Regions from separate parts of the Enterobacter sp. PL_is511 genome, predicted to be linked through region 1. Evidence: predicted binding sites of a transcription regulator. Region 1 holds the regulator's gene; each other region holds the start of a gene.
What was found. The regulator LexA, encoded in region 1, represses DNA repair genes until DNA is damaged. The targets are predictions, from matches to a motif close to TNCTGTATGTACATACAGNA.

Region 1 (2,201 bases):
ACGCGGGCGCGCTGAGCCAGCGGATTTCAAGGAAACGTCGCGCCTGCTCTAATACCGCCTCGCTGCCGCCAACAACATGAAGCGCAAGGTCGATCAGGGGCGCACGCAATAAAACGATTAACGCCCCCGCGCCAAGCGCGAGGATCAGCGGCTGGACCAGCGCGCGCGCCAGACGCAGCGGATCTTTTGCACCATAAGCCTGTGCCGTGAGCCCGGTGGTGCTCATACGCAAAAAGAGCAGCAGCATAAACAGGAAGCTGGTTGCCGTCGCGCCAATCGCCACGCCGCCAAGATAAACAGGCGAATCAAGATGGCCAATAACGGCCGTATCGACCAGACCCAGCAAGGGAACGGTAATATTGGAGAAGATCATCGGAAGAGCAAGACGCCACAATGCCTTATCGGATGCCGTCAGCAGTGACATGAAAAATACCGGGTGTGGAGAATGAAGCAGGCTACAGCGGCGCCATAGCCTGTCAGGAAGAGGTTACAGCCATTCGCCGTTGCGAATGACCCCAACCGCCAGCCCTTCGATAGAGAAGTTGTGTTCGCGAAGATCGACCACAATCGGGGAGAACTCGTTGTTTTCAGGCAGTAGCTGAACGGTGTTCCCCTGTTTTTTCAGACGTTTGACGGTGACTTCATCATCAATGCGCGCGACGACTACCTGGCCGTTACGTACATCCTGCGTTTTGTGCACCGCAAGCAGATCGCCGTCAAGAATACCGATGTCTTTCATCGACATACCGCTGACGCGCAGCAGGAAATCAGCGCTCGGTTTGAACATGGCTGGATCGACCTGGTAATGGCCTTCAATATGCTGCTGTGCCAGTAAAGGCTCACCGGCAGCAACACGCCCCACCAGCGGAATGCCCGTCTCTTCTTCCACCAGCAGGCGGATACCACGTGACGCGCCCGAAACAATCTCAATCACGCCCTTACGCGCCAGCGCTTTCAGGTGTTCTTCGGCAGCATTTGGAGAACGGAAACCCAGACGCTGCGCGATTTCCGCACGCGTGGGTGGCATACCCGTCTGGCCGATATGATCCCGGATGAGATCAAACACCTCTTGCTGCCTGGTCGTTAACGCTTTCATTCCGCCCCCTGGGTGTATATACAGTTATGCTGTGAGTATATACAGTCAAAGGCGATTTTGGAACCAAAAACTGCACAAAAAACCAGGGACTTAATTATTCCTCGAGGCTCATCGGAAATGTGACCAAAGCAGCGTGACCCAGGTGATAGCGGCAGTGATAATCGCCAGCAACACGGCAGCAGAGCCCATGTCTTTTGCACGGCCAGAAAGTTCATGGAAATCTGAACCAATGCGATCAACCACGGCCTCAATAGCGCTATTAAGAATTTCCACTATCATCACCAGAAGCACGGAACCGATAAGAAGTACGCGGGTAATAGCATCAACATCAAGGTAACAGGCGACGATCACCGCGATGATAGCGGCGACGCCCTCCTGGCGAAAGGCGGCTTCGTTGATCCACGCGGCACGGAAACCTTTCCATGAATAGCCGGCGGCTTTGATGATACGCGTTAACCCAGTGGTATTATTGGCCATTAAAAGAACCTTTTATGAAAAAAAGCGTCAGTAACAGGAACTGTAGCGCGTTTCGCTACAGCCTGAAGTATGACGGGTAACAACAGAAATTTTGCGCGCTTTCTGTTATCCTTGCGCCGCAATTGCATTATTAACCAGAGGCTTTACATCGTTTATGTCCGGCTGGCCACGAATTTACTACAAATTACTTAATTTACCATTAAGCATCCTGGTAAAAAGCAAGTCTATCCCAGCAGAACCCGCGCTGGAATTGGGGCTCGATACGTCACGTCCTATTATGTACGTTTTGCCTTATAACTCGAAGGCAGACTTACTGACGCTTCGCGCCCAGTGTCTGGCGCATGACTTACCTGACCCGCTTGAACCGCTGGAAGTTGACGGGACGCTGCTGCCGCGCTATGTGTTCATTCACGGTGGACCGCGCGTGTTTACCTACTACACGCCAAAAGAAGAGTCCATCAAGCTGTTCCATGACTATCTCGACCTGCACCGCAGCAACCCCGATCTGGATGTGCAGATGGTGCCGGTATCGGTGATGTTTGGTCGTCGTCCGGGCCGTGAAAAAGGTGAAGAGAACCCGCCGCTGCGCATGCTTAACGGCATCCAGAAGTTCTTTGCGGTCTCCTGG
Region 2 (2,201 bases), on a different contig from region 1:
TATAGACCGCGTCAGGGCGTGCCCGACAAAGGAATATAAACATGGCAGAGGGGAAGCAAAAGGGGAAGAAAAAAATCAAAAAGGTCAGCAAGCGACTGACCTCTCTCTGTTTATCGCTCGATAATTTGCGATACTTCGTCGCGATTGATCTGCATTTTATTGCCTTCCTGATCGCGGTAGCTGACCAGACCGGTATCATCGTCAACTTCGGGTTTGCCGTCGGTCAGGATCATTCGACCGTCTTTTGTCGCCATGACGTAATCGCTGCTACAGCCCGATACGGCAAACGCTAAACCGACTGCTGAAACTAACACTGCCCATTTTTTCATCGTTATCGTCCTCATCTGGCGCGTATCAAATCATAATCTAGTATTAACCGATATGGCGACTTGAGGAAGCAGTAAAATCTTAAAAAGCAGTCGATTATGTTTGAGAGCTCGCAAAATAAGTAAAAAACTATGTTTTTAACAGGAAATGACGTGCCAGGAGCGCGCCGGTGAAATTCTTTTTGAGATAAAAACCGCGCGGCAACGTCAGTATCGGCTCACCCTGTGCGCCGATGGCCTCGGTAAGCGCTTTACTGTTGGCCGCTTTCGGACGCAGTTGTAACACTTCTCCGTGTCGGGCGGTGATGCGCTCTACCTGCCCAAGAACGATCATGTCCATCAGCTCCTCCCAGTCCAGCCGAAGCTGATGCTCTTCATCCTCGTTCGGGCTCCAGAGCAGCGGCGCGCCAACGCGACGGTCAGCCAGGGGGATCTGTCGCTCGCCTTCAACCGGTACCCACAACACGCGCTTCAGCTTGTGGCGAACGTGGCTGGTTTCCCACGTCACGCCGGTGTTGCCGGTTAATGGCGCAACGCAGACGAAGGTAGTCTCAAGGGGCTTGCCCTGGCGGTCTACAGGGATAGTTTTTAACTCCACGCCAAGTGCTGCAAAATCCTGCTCGGGTTTGCTCCCTGCGCTCGCACCCAGCCACAGCTCAAGCAGCATGCCGATCCAGCCTTTATCCCGCTTAAGATCCTTCGGGATCGGAAGCCCTGCCATTGCCGCCAGCTCGCCAAGCGAAAAGCCCGCAAGACGCTGTGCCTGCTGGAGCAACTGGCCCTCGCTGGACGGCGGTGAGAGCAAGGGTGTAAGCGGATGCATGACGGTAACCTTTTGATTAAAAAATAAACGAAGAAATTGTCCCCTGTGGATAGAGTTTAACTATTTCTGTACCAATATTCCATGTGTATGATTTATAGGTTTTTTTATGGGTTTGAAATCGTTTCACCCGAGTCAGAAAACCGGTTGTTCAAATCTGGTCACTGACAATGAACAGGATCTTACACCATGTTATCCACAGAAAAATGGGATAACTGGGCATAACCCTGACTACTGTTTCAATTTACAGCCTTGACGTGCGATGAAAATCGAATTTTCAAACAAATTGTGACTAACTTATTGGCACAATCTGTGGATAAAACCGACGCTGTTCGATCTTTCATCAGCACGACGATCCCTGATGTGACGATCGTCACGCTATTCTGTTTTGTGTTCATGGAAATACATTTAACTATATGAAAATAATTGCATTATTGAATTCAGGTGAAAGAGGGGATATGGCAGCGTTTAAGGTTGTTCATCGGTAATCAGACACTTCTTCACAACTATATCCACAGAAAAGGTGAATAAAATTCCCTTCACTGCCACTCATCTGTTTATAACTCAGCACTTATTTGTGAGTTATTCAAATGTTATTAGGTTGCAGCCCTGTAAGAGAGTGGTTTACCGCCTCCCTGTAGTGTGAAACAATCATTCATATATAAGGTTTAGTTTGGGGTAGTCCGGTGATTGATGACGATGGCTACCGCCCGAACGTAGGAATAGTAATTTGTAATCGTCAGGGCCAGGTGATGTGGGCCCGGCGATATGGTCAGCACTCCTGGCAGTTCCCGCAAGGCGGGATCAATCCGGGAGAGTCCCCAGAACAAGCGATGTACCGGGAGCTTTTTGAAGAGGTCGGTTTAAGCCGAAAAGATGTTCGCATCCTGGCTTCGACCCGCAACTGGTTGCGTTACAAGTTACCGAAACGTTTGGTGCGTTGGGACACAAAGCCGGTTTGTATCGGCCAGAAACAAAAGTGGTTTCTGTTGCAGTTGGTGGGCAACGATTCAGACATCAATATGCAAACCAGCAGTACGCCGGAGTTCGATGGC
Region 3 (2,201 bases), on a different contig from region 1:
TCGCGATCTGGCAGCAACAGCCGCACTGGCCGAGCTTCCTTATTGGGGGAGCGGTGATCCTGGCTTCGCTGTGGGTCCATCGCCGCTGGGTCGCTCCGCGCTCCGCACAAACGGAAGATGGTCGCACGCGTGGTTCCGCGCTGAGCGAATAAACGCCTCCGTAATCGGCTGACGCTGCTCGCCATCGCGCACGGCGGCGTACAGTCGACTCCACAGTCCTTCACCCAGGGTTTTGGTCACCACCAGACCCTGGCGTTCAAAGCTCTCTACCACCCAGTGCGGCAGCGCCGCGATACCCATTCTGGCCGCCACCATCTGAATCAACAGCAGGGTGTTATCCACGCTTTTCAGCTGCGGACTGATGCCCGCGGGCTGCAGGAAGTGTCGCCAGATATCCAGACGACTGCGCTGAACCGGGTAAATCAGCAGCGTTTCCGTCGCCAGGTCTTCCGGCGTGATGCGCGTTTTCGCCGCCAGCGGATGATCCGGTGCCAGTACCAGGCGTACTTCATAATCAAACATCGGCGAATAGTGCAGGCCGCTGCGCGGCAGAATGTCGGACGTCATCACCAGATCCAGCTCGCCCTGCTGCAGCGACGGCTGCGGGTCGAACGTCACGCCGGATTTGAAGTCCATCTCCACCTGCGGCCACTTCTGGCGGAAGTTCTCAAGCGCGGGGGTCAGCCACTGAATACAGCTGTGGCACTCAATGGCGATACGCAGCGTGGTCTGCTGTGGTTCGTTACACGCCTGCAGCGCGCTGGCGATTTGCGGCAGGACCTGATTCGCCAGCTGCAACAGAATCTCACCTTGCGGCGTAAAGCGCAGGGGCTGGCTCTTACGCACAAAAAGACGGAAGCCGAGGCGTTGTTCCAGATCGCTGAACTGGTGAGAAAGGGCGGACTGGGTCTGGTGCAGCGTGGCAGCCGCAGCCGCGAGCGAGCCGCAGTTCCGCAACGCTTGTAGCGTTTTCAGGTGTTTTATCTCGATCATGAAAGTCCTTCACTTCGCCATGAACATATTGCGCTTGAGGAATATACAGTAACTGCCAATTATGGATGTGTAAACATCTGGACGGCTAAAATCCTTCGTCTTTTAAATTTATGGTGCGTTGGCTGCGTTTACCCACCCCGGTCACTTACTCATGTAAGCTCCCGGGGATGAGCAAACTTGCCGCCTTCCCTAAATTCAAAATCCAAAGGATTTACAATTAATTAGAGGAAGAAAACATGACAATCCGCAATCACACTCTCGGTTTCCCTCGCGTTGGCCTGCGCCGCGAACTGAAAAAAGCGCAAGAAAGCTACTGGGCGGGTAACAGCACCCGTGAAGAACTGCTGGCGGTGGGACGCGAGCTGCGCGCCCGTCACTGGGAGCAGCAGAAACAGGCGGGCATTGACCTGCTGCCGGTGGGCGATTTCGCCTGGTACGACCATGTTCTGACGACCAGCCTGCTGCTTGGCAACGTGCCGGCTCGTCATCAGAACAAAGATGGATCGGTAGATATCGATACCCTGTTCCGCATTGGCCGTGGCCGTGCGCCAACGGGTGAGCCAGCGGCAGCGGCGGAAATGACCAAGTGGTTCAACACCAACTATCACTATATGGTGCCGGAGTTCGTGAAAGGTCAGGAGTTCAGGCTGACCTGGACGCAGCTGCTGGATGAAGTGGACGAAGCGCTGGCGCTGGGTCATCAGGTGAAGCCCGTATTGCTGGGGCCAGTCACCTACCTGTGGCTGGGTAAAGTAAAAGGCGAACAGTTTGACCGCCTTAGCCTGCTGAAGGACATTCTGCCGGTCTACAAACAGGTGCTGATTGAGCTGGGCAAACGCGGCATTCAGTGGGTGCAAATCGACGAGCCGGCGCTGGTGCTCGAACTGCCCAAGGTTTGGCTCGATGCCTTCAAACCGGCGTATGACGCGCTGGCGGGGCAAGTGAAGCTGCTGCTGACCACCTATTTCGAAGGCGTTACGCCGAACCTGAACATCATTACCGCGTTGCCGGTTCAGGGCCTGCACGTTGACCTCGTACACGGTAAAGACGATGTGGCGGAGCTGCATAAGCGCCTGCCTGTGGACTGGCTGCTTTCCGCCGGGCTGATTAACGGTCGTAACGTCTGGCGCGCCGATCTCACCGGGAAATACACCCAGATTAAGGACATCGTCGGCAAACGTGAGCTGTGGGTGGCTTCGTCCTGTTCC

Region 2: the regulator LexA is predicted to act here: its motif matches at 1,379-1,398, upstream of mutH (DNA mismatch repair endonuclease MutH).
Region 3: the regulator LexA is predicted to act here: its motif matches at 1,025-1,044, upstream of metR (HTH-type transcriptional regulator MetR).

The regions. Positions count from the first base shown of each region.
Region 1 covers NZ_JBVPGP010000013.1:68,688-70,888, forward strand. Annotated here, with positions in the region: gene dinF (MATE family efflux transporter DinF) at 1-424, opposite strand, end outside; gene lexA (transcriptional repressor LexA) at 488-1,096, opposite strand; gene AC0TN7_RS01675 (diacylglycerol kinase) at 1,205-1,573, opposite strand; gene plsB (glycerol-3-phosphate 1-O-acyltransferase PlsB) at 1,728-2,201, shown strand, end outside.
Region 2 covers NZ_JBVPGP010000023.1:423,295-425,495, forward strand. Annotated here, with positions in the region: gene AC0TN7_RS14325 (YgdI/YgdR family lipoprotein) at 111-329, opposite strand; gene mutH (DNA mismatch repair endonuclease MutH) at 457-1,149, opposite strand; gene rppH (RNA pyrophosphohydrolase) at 1,833-2,201, shown strand, end outside.
Region 3 covers NZ_JBVPGP010000015.1:58,455-60,655, forward strand. Annotated here, with positions in the region: gene AC0TN7_RS03085 (carboxylate/amino acid/amine transporter) at 1-152, shown strand, start outside; gene metR (HTH-type transcriptional regulator MetR) at 40-993, opposite strand; gene metE (5-methyltetrahydropteroyltriglutamate--homocysteine S-methyltransferase) at 1,230-2,201, shown strand, end outside.